3 regions of the Bradyrhizobium sp. GW821-FHT13H06 genome follow, and region 2 is predicted to be linked to each of the others. Evidence: riboswitches for the same ligand, from Rfam matches in the RefSeq annotation. Region 2 holds a riboswitch; each other region holds the start of a gene.

What was found. A riboswitch is a leader RNA that binds a small molecule or an ion and turns the genes downstream of it on or off. The one in region 2 is predicted to bind cobalamin.
Region 1: it holds a riboswitch for cobalamin, as region 2 does, so the genes downstream of both, AC1RQP_RS19735 (TonB-dependent receptor) here and AC1RQP_RS01255 (TonB-dependent receptor) in region 2, are expected to answer to the same signal.
Region 3: it holds a riboswitch for cobalamin, as region 2 does, so the genes downstream of both, AC1RQP_RS19820 (DUF1636 family protein) here and AC1RQP_RS01255 (TonB-dependent receptor) in region 2, are expected to answer to the same signal.

What each region holds. Positions count from the first base shown of each region.
Region 1 covers NZ_JBXAPN010000004.1:511,253-516,848, reverse strand. Annotated here, with positions in the region: gene AC1RQP_RS19755 (energy-coupling factor ABC transporter permease) at 1-247, shown strand, start outside; gene cobF (precorrin-6A synthase (deacetylating)) at 294-1,043, shown strand; gene cobT (nicotinate-nucleotide--dimethylbenzimidazole phosphoribosyltransferase) at 1,054-2,106, shown strand; gene AC1RQP_RS19740 (histidine phosphatase family protein) at 2,113-2,685, opposite strand; cobalamin riboswitch at 2,758-2,960, shown strand; gene AC1RQP_RS19735 (TonB-dependent receptor) at 3,078-5,435, shown strand; gene AC1RQP_RS19730 (PepSY domain-containing protein) at 5,448-5,596, shown strand, end outside.
Region 2 covers NZ_JBXAPN010000001.1:253,801-259,396, forward strand. Annotated here, with positions in the region: gene AC1RQP_RS01235 (adenylate/guanylate cyclase domain-containing protein) at 1-383, shown strand, start outside; gene AC1RQP_RS01240 (hypothetical protein) at 486-662, shown strand; gene AC1RQP_RS01245 (hypothetical protein) at 817-1,032, shown strand; gene AC1RQP_RS01250 (hypothetical protein) at 1,285-1,542, shown strand; cobalamin riboswitch at 1,637-1,850, shown strand; gene AC1RQP_RS01255 (TonB-dependent receptor) at 1,965-4,193, shown strand; gene AC1RQP_RS01260 (hypothetical protein) at 4,255-4,836, shown strand.
Region 3 covers NZ_JBXAPN010000004.1:528,938-534,533, forward strand. Annotated here, with positions in the region: gene cobN (cobaltochelatase subunit CobN) at 1-229, opposite strand, end outside; gene cobW (cobalamin biosynthesis protein CobW) at 229-1,263, opposite strand; gene AC1RQP_RS19820 (DUF1636 family protein) at 1,260-1,634, opposite strand; cobalamin riboswitch at 1,728-1,947, opposite strand; gene cobO (cob(I)yrinic acid a,c-diamide adenosyltransferase) at 1,987-2,622, shown strand; gene AC1RQP_RS19830 (cobyric acid synthase) at 2,635-4,083, shown strand; gene cobD (threonine-phosphate decarboxylase CobD) at 4,118-5,227, opposite strand; gene cbiB (adenosylcobinamide-phosphate synthase CbiB) at 5,239-5,596, opposite strand, start outside.

The DNA of each region.
Region 1 (5,596 bases), on a different contig from region 2:
CGGTCAGGCGCTGGCGCTGTCGACGACTTATCAAGCGGGTGTTGTCGCCTGGGTGGCATTCTGGGCGCTCTACGGCTCCGGTTTTGCCATGAGCAACCTCGCCAACATCGCGACCTTCGCGGCCTCCTACGCGCTGGTCATCGTGATCGAGCCGCTGGCAGACCTCGCAGTGCTGGCGCTGGCGAAGTCGCTGCGCGGGGTCACCGCGCCCGGCCTCGTCACTCCGCGCCTGCACAGCGGCGCCTGAGAGACAAGCGAAAGGGCGGCCTTGATTGCCGCCCGTCGCGCTCGCGATGCTCACGCTCTCCCTGATAGGCATCGGTTGCGGCGATCCCGAGCAGCTCACGCGCGCCGCGATCGCCGCCATCAACGCGGCCGATCTCGTCCTGATCCCACGCAAGGGGGCTGCGAAGTCCGATCTCGCCGATCTCCGGCGAACGATCTGCGCGGACTTGCTCACCAGTGACAAGACAGCCATCGCCGAATTCGACCTTCCCGTGCGCGACGCAGGTGAGGCGGACTACCGCAAAGGCGTGGACGATTGGCACGACGCGGTGGCCGCGACCTGGTCGCAAACGATCGCAGATCACCTCGAAGGTGACGGGAAGGTTGCGCTGCTGATCTGGGGCGATCCGTCGCTCTACGACTCCTCGCTGCGCATTGCACGCCGGCTGAATCCGTTGCCGAAGATCGAAGTCGTGCCCGGCATCACCTCGATCCAGGCGCTTTGCGCGGCGCATGCGCTGCCGCTCAACGACATCGGCGAGCCGTTTCTGGTCACGACGGGGCGGCGCTTGCGCGAAGGCGGCTGGCCGCAAGGTGTCGATACCGTGGTGGTGATGCTCGACGGCGGTACGGCGTTCCAGTCGCTCGATCCGGATCGTTTGCATATCTGGTGGGGCGCCTATCTCGGCATGCCCGATCAGATCATCATGTCCGGCGCGCTGGCCGAGGTCGGTCCGCACATCGTGATCGCGCGGCGGGAAGCGCGCGAGCGGCACGGCTGGATCATGGACAGCTATCTTCTCAAGCGCAGGGCGTAAGCGAGGCAGCATGCTTCCCGAATGGGTTTACCGGAACTGCCCCGAGGTCTCCGCACATCATCGCGATGCGGCGATCGCGCGGCAGGCGCAGCTGACCAAGCCGACCGGCGCGCTCGGCCGGCTCGAGCAGCTCGCGATCGAGCTTGCGGGCTTGCAGGCGACCGAAGAGCCGCGCGCCTTGCGGGTGCCGATCATCATCTTCGCCGGCGATCACGGCATCGTCGCGCAGGGCGTGTCGGCCTATCCGCAAGCCGTGACGATTGCGATGATGGCGAATTTTGCCTCCGGCGGCGCGGCGATCTCGGTGCTGGCGCGCGAGCTGGGTTCGAGCCTGGAGGTGGTCGACGCCGGCACGCTGGCCCGGGAGCAGATGGCGGGCGTCGTCACCGACAAGCCGCGCAGTGGCACGCGCGATTTCAGCCTAGAGGCTGCGCTCACGCCCGTGGACCTCGCCTTTGCCTTCGAGGCCGGCCGGCGTGCGGTGGTGCGCGCCGAGGCCGGTCGGCCAGATCTCCTGATCCTCGGCGAGATGGGCATCGGCAACACCACGACATCCGCGGCGATCGCGGCGAGCCTGCTTGGTGTGAGCGCCGGGGAGATCGCGGGCAGCGGCACCGGCGTCGATGCGGCCGGCCGCGCGCACAAGGCACGGGTGATCGATGCGGCGATCGCCCGCCACGGCGTCGCCGGAGCGTCGGTCGAGAAGATCCTGTGCGCCGTCGGCGGCCTCGAGATCGCGGCGATCTCAGGCGCGATCATTGCGGCCGCGCAAGCCCGCATTCCGGTGTTGATCGACGGCTTCATCGTGTCCGTCGCGGCGCTGGCGGCGGCGCGTCTCAATCCGTCCTGCCAGCCGTTCCAGCTCGCCTCGCATCAATCGGCGGAGCAGGGGCATCGGCTGGTGCTGCGCGCGCTGAACGTGCAGCCGCTGATCAGCCTCGATCTCAGGCTCGGGGAGGGATCGGGGGCGGCCATCGCGCTGCCGCTGTTCCGCGCGGCCTGCGCGCTTCACAACGGTATGACGACCTTCGCGCAGGCCAACGTGCCGGATCGCCAGGCCTGATGCGGCTCAAGCCACGCGCTGGTTGACGGAGACGACACGCCAGCCCGCCGCGAGCCGGTCGATCCGGGTCAGCGACAGCGGATCGATCACGAAGCGCAAGGCGGCTTGCGGCGTCAGGTCCAGTGCAATGCAGAGCGCGGCGCGGATGGTGCCGGAATGCACGACGAGCGTTGCCGATCCGGCCCCGATCCGCGACAGTCCCAGCCGGACGCGGGCGATCTGATCCGCAAAGCTTTCGCCGTTCGGCGGCCGTCCGTGCGCCGGATCGTGCCAGAACTGCGCGTAAGTCTCGCCACCGGTCGCGGCGAGTTTGTCATGCCGACGGCCGGTCCAGTCGCCGAAATCCTGCTCGCGGAATTCGCTGACCAGTTCCGGTTCGAACCCCAGTGCGCGCGCGGTCTCGACGGTGCGCCGCGACGGGCTGGCATAGCTGGTGGCATCCGGCGGCAAATGCCGCCGCAGAGCCGCCAACGCTGCGTGATCGCCGAGATCCGCCCGCGCATCAGTAGCATGGATCGTCCCCGCCACGCCCTCGACGGTCGCATGCCGTACCAGCCAGAGGAAGGTCTCGCCTTCCATGCTCATCTCCAGGGAAGTTGGTCGCTGTGGCCACAACGCCGCAACTGGCGCATTGACTCTGTCATGATGGTAATCCTAGATGATCGCGACGGTTTCCCCGAGAGGGAATGAAAAGGGAATGCGGTGCGGGGAAACTTGTCCCCAATGCCGCGGCTGCCCCCGCAACTGTAAGCGGTGAATCCTTCGTCAGAAGCCACTGGGTCCTCGGTCCCGGGAAGGCGACGAAGCGGTCACGACCCGCGAGCCAGGAGACCTGCCGTCAGCCGTGGTCACACGCGAAGATGTCGGTCGGGGAGTACAGACATTCGGCTTCATCGGACGGCCCGAAAGGCCAACAGATGAGACCTCGTTCGCTGTGACGTGCCACTGACGTCATACCGAGGTTTCGTATCGTGTCTTCCATCTGTGTCTTACGGCCGAGCCGCTTCCTGCTCGCCTCCGCTACGCTCACGTCGTTTGTCATCGCTGATATCCCTGCCGCCCTGGCGCAGCAGGTCCGCGAACCCCTGCCGCCGGTCGAGGTCTCGCCTGCCGAAACCGGCAGGCAAGCCAAGCCGGCCGGCCGTGAAGCGCAGCGCGCGCGCCGTGCAGCCGCGCGCCGGCCAGCGACCGCATCGGCTCCGCCCAAGCCGAGCGCGCCGGCTGCGACAGCGCAGACGCCGCTCAACAGCAATGTGGTGGCCGAAAGCGCCTCGCGGCTCGGCCTGACGGTGCGCGAAACGCCCGCGACGGTCGAGGTAATCTCGGCCGCGACCATGCGCGAGCAGGGCTATCGAACGGTCTCGGAGGTGGCGCAGGGTGCCGTCGGCGTCACCTCCGGCGACAACCCGGCCGAGCCCGCGGCGTTCTCCATGCGTGGCTTCACCAACAGCCAGATCAATACGCTCTACAACGGCATCAAGATCGGCCCGCAGAACATGACCTCGCGGATCACCGACACCGCCAATCTGCAGGCCGTGGAGTTTCTCAAAGGCCCGGCCTCGCTGATGTCAGGTGAGGGTGCCGCCGGCGGCGCCATCAACTTCGTCACCAAGCAGCCCCACACCGGACCGATCCGCAACGAAGCCGAGTTCTCCTGGGACTCGCTCAACTCATTCCGCGCGCATTACGGCTCGGGCGGCAGCACCAATGTGCAGGGCCTCGACTATCGCTTCGACATCAGCCGCTCCGCCCTCAACGGTTTTGCCGACGACACCAACATCAAGACGTTCGGCACGTCCGGCCAGCTCGACTACCGCATCTCCGATAGTCTCAAGATCTGGGGCGCGCTCGAGTACCGCGAGGACCGCTCCAAGGCCTATTGGGGCGCGCCGCTGGTGCCGGTCGCGTTCAGCGGCTCGCATGCAACGACGGGGATCGTCTCCGGCAATTACGTCTCGAACTACAACGGGACGAATCTCGGTGCCGTCTCCATCGACGACCGCACCTTCAACACCAACTACAACGTTCTCGATAATCGCAACGTCGCCCAGGAAGTGTGGCTGCGCGGCGGCTTCGAGCTGAAATTGGCGCCTGACCTGACGCTGAAGAGCCAGGCCTATGGCTATGGCGCAGAGCGGAGCTGGTTCAACAACGAGATCGAGGCGTTCAACTCCACCACGAACCTCGTCGATCGCGAGCGCTTCTATGTCGCGCACAGCCAGCGCCAGGTCGGCAACATCACCGATTTGATCTGGGACGCGAATATCGCAGGATTCGACAACCGGCTGGTCACGACCTTGTCGTCAAGCTATCTCGATTTCGTCAGGCCGGGCGCGGCAAACTTTCCAGGCGATTCCGTTTCGCTGGTCGATCCCAACCGTGGCTACTACGGCCTGCTCACGACCCAGCAGCAGACCGCGCGCATCGACAACGAGGCGCTCTCGTTCGAGGACCGGCTGAAGCTCACGCGCAGCTTTGCGCTGGTCGGCGGCCTCCGCGTCGAGCATATCGGGCTCGACCGCAATTCGACCAACGTGAGCGGGCAGGAGAAGGCAGGCTTCCCGTTCACGAAAGACTGGGCGCCGGTGACGGGCCGCATCGGCTACACCTGGGAGGCCGTTCCCGGCCTGACCTTCTTCAGTCAGTACGCCACCGGCGCCGACATCGCCGCCAACAACATCTTCCTGCTCGCCCCCACCCAGCCGCTCGACCTGACGACCGCGCGCACCTACGAGACCGGCGTCAAGCATCTGTTCTGGGACAACAGGGCGGAATGGTCGTTCTCGGCCTACGACATCCTGCGCAAGAACGTCTACGCGGCGGCCGGCGGCATGCAGCTCAACATTGCGGGCCGACAGGAGTCGAAGGGCGTCGAGCTTGCCGCGGCGGTGCGGCCGATCGAGCCGCTTCGGCTGTGGGGCAACATCGCCTATGTCGACGCTCGTTATGCCGACTACGATTTCGTCGGCGGCTCGTTCTCCGGCAACACGCCGCCGAACGTGCCGCGTATCGTGGCCAATGCCGGCGCGTCGTATCGGTTCTTCACGCCCTGGCCGGTGGAGCTCGGCATCACCGGCCGTCATGTGGGCGACCGCTACAACACCGATGCCAACGTCGTGACGATGAAGGCGTACACGGTGGCCGACGTCTATGCCTTCGTCGACATTCCCAAGACGGTGTTCAATGCGGTGGACCGGGCCCGCCTGACCTTCCGCATCCGCAACATTACCGACAAGCGCTATGCGATCTGGGGCGATCCGTTCTACCCCGACCAGATCCTGCTGGGCGCGCCGCGCACCTACGAGATCTCGGCCGCGTTCAAATGGTAGGACGCTGAACGCATGATGGGCGCGATCGTCCTCTCGCACCGCTGGCTCGGGATCGCGTTCTGCCTCCTGTTCGCGATGTGGTTCGCGACCGGGATCGTGATGCACTTCGTTCCGTTTCCGTCGCTGACGGAAGCGGAGCGATTTGCCGGACTCGCGCCGGT
Region 2 (5,596 bases):
GGCTGGAGGCCGTCAACAAGGTCTACGGCACCCGCATCCTGGTCTCGCAGGCGACTGCGGACGCGATTGGATCTCGCCTCGAATTGCGCGAGATCGACCGTCTTGCGGTCGCGGGCCAAAGCGCGCCGCAGGCGATCTTCGAGGTGATGGCGCGACCGGGCGCACTCACCGATGCGCAAGTCAGCCTGCGCACGCACTACGTCGATGGTCTCGCCGCGTATCGTGCCCGGCGCTTCGACGACGCACGTGCTGCCTTCAACGCGGCGCTCGAGGCGGTCCCCGGCGACGGTCCCTCGCGCACGATGCTCGGCCGCATCGCGCAGTTCGCGGCCAATCCGCCGGATGCCGCTTGGGACGGCGCCTGGCGACTCGAGCAGAAATAGGCTGCCGCGGAATAATTGATGCTACCCCATAACGATGTTCGCCGTGACCTATTTCCCGGATTTAGGTTAGCTGTCCTTGTGGCGTTTGACGGGGACACGCCGATGACAGAACTTCAGGACAGGTTGGAACGGTTCGAGACGCTCACCGCCGAATGCGAACTGATCGCCAAGCTCGCCACCGACAGCACCAAGCGCGAGTTCTATCTGAGGCTCGGGGAACAGTATCGCCAGCTGGCGGTGGATATTCGGCAGGCGATCGCGACCACGGCTGCGGCCTGAGGCCGGCTGAAATCCGTTCTTAACATTTAGCGCGCATTCTCGCAGCACGCGGGCATCGCCGATCGGCGGTGGCTCGTGGTGGGAAGGCCGGGGTTCGTTGCAATGCAGCGCACCTCGCGAGTGTCATCGTGCTGTGCCTGACAGGGCAAGTCCCATGCGCCTCGTTGCCGTGATCATATTTGCGCTCATGACGGCGGCCTGCGACCAGGAGCGGGACATCACCGGCTCGACGACGCCGAGCTGTCCGATACGAAACTACAGCAGCTACAATCCACGCGACATGAACCAGTGCGTCAACGCCTGCAGATCGTGCGATCGCGGCACCACGGTCACCTGCACGACATCCTGCACCCTCAAGGGGGCTCGCTGAACGGATTACCTTCTGCCTTGCGAGGCGCGGCTCCCCATCGTCCTCGCCGTCTCGACCTGATAGGGTTGGTCGGAGCAGGGGGACATCGGATGAAATTCGCAAGCCTTGAAATCGACAACGCCGGAGGTCTCGCGGGAACGGCGAGCAGCGCGCAGGCTTCCAGCGAACGTGGCGTCGACGGTGCCGAGGCACCGGAACGATTCACATAGGATAGTCATTGGAAGCAGTGGGCAGGACGCGGAGTCCAATGGAATGGGTATGCTCGATCCCGGCCGGTTCCTGGTATCGTGCTCGCATTGCGATGCCTGGCCGATGGCCGCCAACGTGAAACGTTCAAGCTGGTCGGCATCCCCGCATGAGGTCCGTTTCGTCTGCACGCGCTGCCGGCGCGAAGAGACCGCGATCGTCTCGGCGTCCGGCGAACTGACGCCGATCAAGCGCCTCGACGCTCCGCCGCGGGATGTCGCTGTCGCCTGGGCTCAGGCCCAGCGCCCGCGGGGGCGAACGTAGGCGGCGCAGGGCATTGCTCGATTCGTTGTGGAGCCGGCCGATCGCGTCTGCGCCCAAGATGCCAGCGGTCGATTGACTCCCGGCCTGGACGCCCCGTAGATTGGCCGCTGACGGTTCTCCTCATGGAGATCAAAAGGGAACGTGGTGCGAGATGTCCCAAGGGCGGGATCTTCTCAATGCCATGGCTGCCCCCGCAACTGTAAGCGGTGAATCTCTCGTCCTATGCCACTGGGAATCTCGGTCCTGGGAAGGCGACGCAGAGGTAACGACCCGCGAGCCAGGAGACCTGCCGTCAGCCGTGGTCACACGCGAAGATGTCGGTCGGGGAGTACAGACATTAGCTTTGCCGGAGCCATCGATCGCTCCGCCGTAAGGCCTCGTTCGCTGTGACGTGCCACTGACGTCATGCCGAGGTTATAATTGTGTCCCGTATTGTCACTGCCGCCAGGCGCCGCCGCGCCGGCATCGTTGCGGCCGTTTCGCTGTATTCGCTCGATCTCTCCATCGCCCACGCCCAGCAGTCCGTCGCCGAGCAGCTGCCGCCGGTCGAAGTGACCAGATCCGACGATCAGAACCGTACGCGTGCCAGGGCGATCGGCGATGGCGAGACGGGGCGGCGCCGAGCGGCGCCGGACGGGGCGCGGAGTGGGACCGGCTCGTCCGGCTCGGGCAACGAGGCTGCCGCCGGCAATGGCGGTATCGTCGGCGCGGCTACGACCGTCATTACGGCCGCGGACATCGCTCATGCGCCGTCGCAGACGCTGGCCGAGATCATCGCGACGCAAGTGCCGGGCGCCCAGATCACGACGTTCTATGGCGGCCAGATCGGTGCCAAGACCAGTGTCGACCTCCGCGGCTTCGGTGCCTTCGCCACGGCCAACACGCTGGTGCTGGTCAACGGACGGCGGCTGAACGACATCGATATGGCGCAGGTGGACCTCTCCACCATCCCGCTCAATGCCATCGAGCGCATCGAGATCACGCGCGGCAATTCCGGTGCGGTGCTGTATGGCGACAATGCGGTCGGCGGCGTCATCAACATCGTTACCAAGAACGGCGTCGGCGGCCCGCCCGTGACCGCGCGCATCGAGGCCGGTTTCGGCTCGTTCAATACCAGGCTCGGCAACGTCTCGGCCGCGATCAATTCCGGTCCGTGGTCGACCTCGTTCTACGGCAATGCCGTCAGGACCGACGGCTATCGCGACAACAATCGCTATTCCCAGGAGAATGGCGTCGGCAATCTGAACTACACGACGCCGGGCCTGACCGCCTTCCTGACCGTCACCGCTGACAATCAGGAGCTGCGACTGCCGGGCGGCCGCACCGTCGATCCCTCCATCGGCGTCGACGAGCTCGCGACCAGCCGGCGAGGGACCAGCACGCCCTTCAACTACGCCAATCAGCAGGGTTTTGGCGCGACCGCGGGCTTCACGAAAACCCTTGTCAACGGCGTCGATCTCATCGTCGACGGCGGCGTGCGCGACAAGAAGCAGCAGAGTGCGTTCTTCTCGAGCCCGGCGCCGGTCCCGGCTTTCTTCACGTCGACCTATGTCGATGCTGACCTTGCGACATGGTCGATCACGCCGCGGCTCAGCGTGAAGAGCCTTCTGCTCGGAATGCCGTCGCAGCTGCTGACCGGCGTCGACTACTACGATGCGAGCTTTCAGCAGAACCGCGGCGCCGGCCAGGGTCTCGCTCCCTGGCACAATTACGATCTCAGGCAGCGGACGGTTGCGGGCTATGTCCAGCACACGCTCGGCGTCGCGCCAGCGACCGATATCTCCTACGGCGCCCGGGTGCAGAACACCAATCTCTCGGCACGTGACAATTTCGACCCGGCGGCTCCGTTCAACGCCGACGTCGGCGCGCTCCCGCTCAGGAGCGACGAGACGCAATATGCGCTGCACCTCGGTGCGGAGCATCGCCTCAATGACACCGTCGCGCTGTTCGGCCGGGTTGCGCGCGCCTTTCGCACGCCTGATGTCGACGAGCGGGTGTCGTCGGGCCCTTCATTCGACCCGTTCTTCAATCCGCTCCCGCAAACGTTCCAGCTCAAGACCCAGACCTCGCAGGACATCGAGGGCGGGCTGCGCATCAGAGGAGGCGGACTGCAGATGCAGAGCAGCCTCTATCTGATGGACCTCGCCAACGAGATCCATTTCAATCCGATCCTGTTCTACAACACCAATCTGGATCCGACCCGCCGCTACGGCTCGGAGACCAGCGTCTCCTATCGCATCAACGACGCCCTGCTGGTGCGCTCCGGCATGGCCTATACACGGGCTGTCTTCCGCGAAGGCGTCTGGGCGGGCAACGACGTGCCGCTGGTGTCGCGCTACACCGCGAGTGCGGGCCTCACCTGGAACATCTGGCAGAACTATCTGGTGCTGGACGCCACCGCGCGCTTCTGGAGCGAGCGTCGCATGGACAACGACCAGGCCGGAACCCAGAAGCCGATTCCCGCCAATGGCACGATCGACCTTAAGCTCAGCGGCCAATATGAGCGCTACTTCTGGTCGCTCAACGTCAACAATGTGCTGAACGCGCTCTACTACGACTACGCCGTCGCAAGCACCTTCACGGACGGTCGCTTCAGCGCCTATCCGCTGCCCGGTCGCACCTATCTGCTCAAGGCCGGCGCCACGTTTTGATTTCAATGGGGCTGTCACAGGCCCCCAAATGGACTAGAACTCGAAGAGAAGGAGATCACTTATGGCTCTCAATATCCTGCCGTCCGGCGGCGACGGTTTCCGCCTCCATCCGGTGGCGCCGCGTCTCGCGCCGATGTTCGGCTTCGCGCTGCTGACGGTGTCGTGCGCGCTCGCAAGTCTTGCGTTCGCCTGTGCGACGCCGTTTGCGGCCTTCGCCGTGGTCGCGGCCGCGATGCTGCCGCTGCGACCGGCGCTGCTCGTCGTCACCGGCGCCTGGCTCGTGAACCAGAGCATCGGTTTCGGCGCGCTGCACTATCCCATCGATGGCAGCACCATCGCCTGGGGATTCGTCATCGGCGCGGCTGCGCTGCTGGCGACCGCAGTGGCGTCGGCCCTGCTCCGCATGCTGCCGCAGGGCCGCACGATGCTGATGCTCGCGCTCACGCTCGTCGCCGCCTATGCGGCCTACGAGCTCGCGCTGCTCGCCGCGACGCCGTTCCTGGGCGGAGAGACCGCCTTCACCGCAGCCATTGTCACGCGCATCGGGCTGACCAATTTCGCCTGGCTCGCCGGCCTCGTCGCCGTTTGCGAGGTCGTGCGCCTGCTCGATCCGTTCGGGCGCAAGGGAGTGATGTCGGCCTGAGGAGTCCTCTCGTCGCCCGGATGGAGCGCAGCGAAACCCGGGACAAATCGTTCCATAGCGCGACACCTCCCCGGATTACGCTTACGGCCATCCGGGTTGCATCGCCTCGCCTGTGTCGCCCTCTGTCAATCCACCATCGTGAAAATATTCCACTTTACCGAAATTCGGTTTTGTCGTATGTGTCGCCCATCCCGGTTCATCCTTGAGGGGCGATCATGTGGTCGTCATTGTCGCGAGCCGGGCTTGCGGTGGACGCGGCAGCGTCGTGCACGAGAGGTGAAGGGCCGGGCGGATTGCTCTCCGTGAGCCCGAAGCTGCGTGTGGACGAGCGGCGCTGCTAGGCTTCGTCGTGCCAGCATTTCGGCGGCAAAGTGCACAACGCCGTCGAACCCTGTGGCGCCAACGAACCGCGCGTACGGCAAAACCGTGTGGTCCTGGCCGTCGTTGCTACGGTCAAGCTCTTGCGGAGGCGGCAGTCGCGTCAACCGGCGCGGCGCCGGTGGATTTCGCGAGAGTGAGGGAGGCCAGAACGAACTCGGCTCCCGGGAGAGCACGGCATAAGCCGTCCGACCATCGCGCAGGGAAGGCCGTGTGTTGGGCTTCACCTGTATGCTGCTGTGCGGTTCTCTGCGTGTGCTCTATGCGCAGCAGACCGCGGGTGCGAGCCGGCACCCGGCCTTCCCTGCGCCCTCTTGGCTCAAGAGGGTGGAACGACGAAGCAAAGCTCGGGCGAATTCAGCCGCGAGAACGCGACGGCATG
Region 3 (5,596 bases), on a different contig from region 2:
ACAGCGTGCGCTCGACATAGGTATCGACCGACAGCGGATGCCGGAGCTCGGCGAGATTGGCGAGCCGCAGCGACGGCAGGCTGCTCCGGCCACGCCGCCAGCCGGCCGCGAACGCCGCAAGATCGGAATCCGAATACGAGAGCACCACGAGATCGGCCGGGTCCTGGCCGATGTCTCTTGGCGTCGCGGTCTCCTCGAGACCACGGCTCTCGCGGAAAACGACGTGCATCAAATACCAAGTCCTGACCTGATCGCGGCCTCGTCGATATCGCCATGCTCGCCGATCACGACGAGCTTGGACTGCCTGAGACCCGCGCCCCAGGGCCTGTCGAACTGGTGGCGCACGCGCTCGCCGACCGCCTGCAGCAAGAGGCGCATCGGCTTGCCCGCGACCGCGATATAGCCCTTGGCACGCAGCACGTTCTGCTCGCGCGCCAGACGCTGGACCGAGGCGACCAGCACATCGATATCCGCGACCTCCGGCAGATCGATCACGACGGAAGCGAAATCGTCGTGCTCGTGCTCCTCCTCGCCGTCATGATGCGACGGACGCGCGGCGAGATCGTTCTCGGCGGCAGCGCCAAGGCCGAGAATGACGCGCGCATCGATCGCACCGTCGGTGACGGAAAGCATCGGCACGCGGCGCGGCATCTCGGCGGTGATCGCCGCCCTGGCGGCTTCGATTCCGGCCGCGCCCGCGAGATCCGCCTTGGTCAGCAGCACGATGTCCGCGCAGGCGATCTGGTCCTCGAACACTTCCGACAGCGGCGTCTCGTGGTCGAGATTGTCGTCCGCCGCGCGCTGCGCTTCGACGGCAATCGGGTCCGGCGCGAAGCGGCCGGCCGCGACAGCCTCGGCATCGGCCAGCGCGATCACGCCGTCCACCGTGATGCGCGAGCGGATCTGCGGCCAGTCGAACGCTTTGAGCAGCGGCTTCGGCAGCGCCAGGCCCGAGGTCTCGATCAGGATGTGATCGGGCCGCACCGGGCGCGCCAGCAATTTCTCCATCGTCGGAATGAAATCGTCGGCGACGGTGCAGCAGATGCAGCCGTTGGCGAGCTCGATGATATTCTCCTCCGGACAGTTCGCATCGGCGCACGACTTCAATATCTCGCCGTCGACGCCCTCGCTGCCGAACTCGTTGACGAGCACTGCGAGCTTCTTGCCGTTCGCATTGGCGAGCAGATGCTGGATCAGCGTGGTCTTGCCGGACCCGAGAAAACCGGTGACCACCGTCACTGGAACTTTTGCGAGCGAATTCATTCGGCGGCCTCCGGCACGACGGCAATGGGGGGAATGCGGGCAAGCGACTGCTTGCGGAAGATTTCCGGCCTGCTGCGCCAGGGCACGAGGCCGTCGGGCGCAGCCGCATAGGCCGCCGCGCCTGCGACCACGTCCTGCGCATTCGTCTCCGACAGGCGGCCATAGACATAGGACCAGCGGCCGGGCGCGCTGAGCGCGACCGAGCAGCCCTGGCTGCAGGCCGACAGGCATTCGACGGGAACCACATTGACGCCCTCGGGGACGCCGGCGTCGAGGATCGCGCCATGCAGGCGCTTGCCGGGCGTCGTCTCGCCCTCGCCAAGCGTCTGGCCGGCGCGGCAGGTGATGCAGACGTGAAGTGTGACGGTCATCGCCTCTTCCAGGATAAACAGCGGGAGGCGAGAGGCACACGGACCCTGACTCGAGAGGCCGTTTCCCCGTCGCGGAACACCCCGTCCGCCGGTCCAAAACTCGTCGCGCTGGCAGGTCTCCCGGCTTGCGGAGCAGGGCTTTGCCCTTCGATCCCCGCCTTCCCGATTCCCGCGGGAATCAGTGGCTTCGGGCATCTCTCCGGTCACGGTCGCGGGGGCGGCTGCATTTTGGACCCAAATCTTGCCGATTCGGACCCTATCGCATTCCCTCTTCGCCTGTCATAGGACAGGAACCAACGCCGGGCCACCATTTGCCCGTGGCTGCCACTTGTCAAGCCGAAGGACTGGACCGATGACGCCTGAACCGGACACCCGAACGGGCGAGGAAACCGACGCCCGGCACGCCCAGAAGATGGCGAAGAAGAAGGCCGCCCGCGACAAGATCATGGCGACCAAGAGCGGCGAAAAGGGCCTGATCATCGTCCACACCGGCAGCGGCAAGGGCAAATCCTCCTCGGCGTTCGGCATGATCGTCCGCTGCGTCGCCCATGGCTTCCCCTGCGCGGTGGTGCAATTCATCAAGGGCGCCTGGGACACCGGCGAGCGGCGCCTGCTCACCGGCCATTTCGGCGATCTCTGCCAGTTCCACGCCATGGGCGAAGGCTTCACCTGGGAGACGCAGGACCGCGCCCGCGACATCGCCGCCGCGCGCGCCGGCTGGGAGAAGGCCAAGGAGCTGATCCTCGATGAGAGCTTGCGCATGGTCGTGCTCGACGAGATCAACATCGCGCTGCGCTACGATTATCTCGACATCACCGAAGTGGTCGAATTCCTTTCGACGCAAAAGCCGCCGATGACGCATGTCGTGCTCACCGGCCGCAACGCCAAGGACGAGCTGATCGAGATCGCCGATCTCGTCACCGAGATGACGCTGGTGAAGCACCCGTTCCGCTCCGGCATCAAGGCGCAAGCCGGCGTCGAGTTCTGAGTCTCTTCGGCAATGACGCGCGCATTGATGATCCAGGGAGCCGGTTCGGACGTGGGCAAGTCGCTCATCGTCGCCGGCCTTGCGCGTGCCTTCACGCGGCGGGACTTGCGCGTGCTGCCCTTCAAGCCGCAGAACATGTCGAACAACGCGGCCGTCACCGTCGACGGTGGCGAGATCGGCCGCGCCCAGGCGCTCCAGGCGCTCGCCGCCGGCGTCGAGCCGCATACCGACATGAACCCGGTGCTGCTGAAGCCCGAGACCGATGTCGGCGCGCAGGTCATCGTTCACGGCAAGCGCATCGCCACGGCGCGTGCGCGCGACTACGCCGCGATGAAGCCATCATTGATGGGCGCGGTGCTGGAGAGCTTCGAGCGGCTGAAGGCGCGCGCCGATCTCGTGCTGGTGGAAGGTGCCGGCAGCCCGGCCGAGGTGAACCTGCGCAAGGCCGACATCGCCAATATGGGCTTTGCGCGCAAGGCGGACGTGCCGGTCGTGCTGGTCGGCGACATCGACCGCGGCGGCGTGATCGCGCAGCTCGTCGGCATCAAGACGGTGATCGACGCCGACGATGCCGCGATGATCCGTGGATTTGTCATCAACAAGTTCCGCGGCGATCCCACGCTGTTCGACGACGGCTACAGACTGATCGAAGACAAGACGTCCTGGCGCGGCTTCGGCGTGCTGCCCTGGTTCGCGCGTGCCGGCGAGCTGCCGGCCGAGGATGCGCTGGGCCTGAGCGACGCGCGAAAGCCGGGCCGATGCAAGATCGCCTGCCTCGCTCTGTCGCGGATTGCCAATTTCGACGATCTTGATCCGCTCAAGCTCGAGCCGGGCGTCGATCTCCTCATGGTGCGTCCGGGCGACGCCATTCCCGGTGATGTCAGGCTCGTCATCATCCCGGGCTCGAAATCCACGCGAGGCGATCTCGCCTTCCTGCGCGCGCAGGGCTGGGACATCGATCTTCTCGCGCACCACCGCAGGGGCGGCCATGTGCTCGGCCTCTGCGGCGGCTATCAGATGCTCGGGCACAGCGTCGCTGACCCTGACGGCATCGAGGGCCCCGCGGGCGAGACTCCGGGCCTCGGACTTCTGGACGTGAACACGGTGATGAGCCCGCAGAAGACGCTGACGCGGGTTGCGGCCGTGCATGCCGCCACGGGGCAGCCGATCGAGGCCTACGAAATCCATATCGGCCGCACCGACGGCCCCGATCGCGCCCGCCCGTTCGCAAAACTGAATGGCGAGCCGGAAGGCGCGATCTCGCAGGATGGACGCGTGCAGGGCAGCTATCTGCACGGCCTGTTCACGTCGGATGGTTTCCGCAAGGCGTTCCTGGCCAAGCTCGACATTCCCGCGGGCGACGAGCCCTATCACGCCAGGGTCGAAAGCGCGCTCGATGCCCTCGCCGATCACATCGAAACCCATCTCGACGTCGACGGCCTGCTCGCGCTAGCGCGCTAGAGAACGTTAGGTTGAACCGACGGCCGCGGCTCGTTCACCTCTCCCGCTTGCGGGAGAGGTCGGCACGAAGCGCCGGGTGAGGGCTTTCTCCTCTTGGGGATTGTCCCGTCGCGGAAACACCCTCTCCCGCAAGCAGCAGAGGGAGTGCATCGTCGTTGCTGCGACCAAGCTCATGTTCATCATGCGCCAGGGCCTCGCCGAGCCGCGCCCATTCGGCTTCGCTGCCGGGAAGCCCGAGGCGCAGCCATGTCGGCTTCTGCGCAAAGACGCGCGACCAGATTTGGCGACGCGCGAGCTTCTCCTGCGCGGCACGCGCGTCAGGCGTTTCGTACGAGCGAAACAGCGGCGTGCCGCCAACAAGCCGCCAGCCTCGCGCTCGCGCCATGTCGTCGAGGCGGCCGCAGTCGCGCGCAAGCCGCGCCGACGTGGCCTCGGCCCAGGCCTGGTCGTGCAAGGCGCGACAGCCGATCGCAATCGCCGCCCCCGAGACCGGCCATGGACCCGACATCGCCGCGAGTCTGGCGATGTCGGCGGCATTGCCGATCACAAAGCCGAGGCGCAGGCCGGCAAGGCCATAGAACTTTCCGAAGGAGCGCAATATCAAAAGTCCCGGCCGATCCGCTTCGGGAGCGAGCGACAATTGCGGCACGGCATCCGCAAAGCTCTCGTCGATCACGAGACGGCCGACGCGCGGCAGCATTGCCAGCAGATCCCTGGGCATATGATGCCGGCCGTCGGGATTGTTGGGATTGACGACGACGGCGAGGTCCGCGCCCGCCAGCGCGTCGAGGTTCTCAACCTCCTGGACGTCCCAGCCTGCAGCCGACAGGACCCCAGCATATTCATTGTAGGTCGGGCCGAGGATGCGGGCGCGACCGGGCGGTGCCAGTTGCGGCAGCAATTGAATGGCGGCCTGCGCGCCACCCATCGCAACGACCGGTGCACCGGTGCGGTAGGCCTGCTGCGCGGCCCGATGCAGCGCCTCGATCTCGGCACGCGACGGCAGCGCGCTCCACGCATGCAAGCTCACCTCACCCACCGGATAAGGCAGCCGGTTGATCCCGGTCGACAGATCGATCCAGTCCTCCGCGCGTCCACCAAAACGCTGCCGGGCCTGATCCAGATTTCCACCGTGCTCGCGCATGCCCCGTTGTTTCACGCGAAAGCCAGGACCGCAAGCAGGCCGGCGAGCAGCAGCATGGCGCGACGGTACAGCGTCAGTGCCTCGTCGATGTCCGCGGCGCGCGGATCGCGCGCGCCTTCGTTCAGCCAAGGCTCGTTGGCGACGCTGCCGTGATAGATGCGGGGGCCGCTGAGCCGCACACCGAGCCCGCCAGCCATGGCCGCTTCCGGCCAGCCGGCATTGGGCGAGCGGTGGCGGCGCGCATCCCGCGTCATGCACGACAGCGCCTCCGACCGGTGCGGCGCCAGCAGCACGAAGAGAAATCCTGTCACCCGCGCCGGAATGAAATTGGCGACATCGTCGATGCGCGCCGCCGCCCAGCCGAACGCT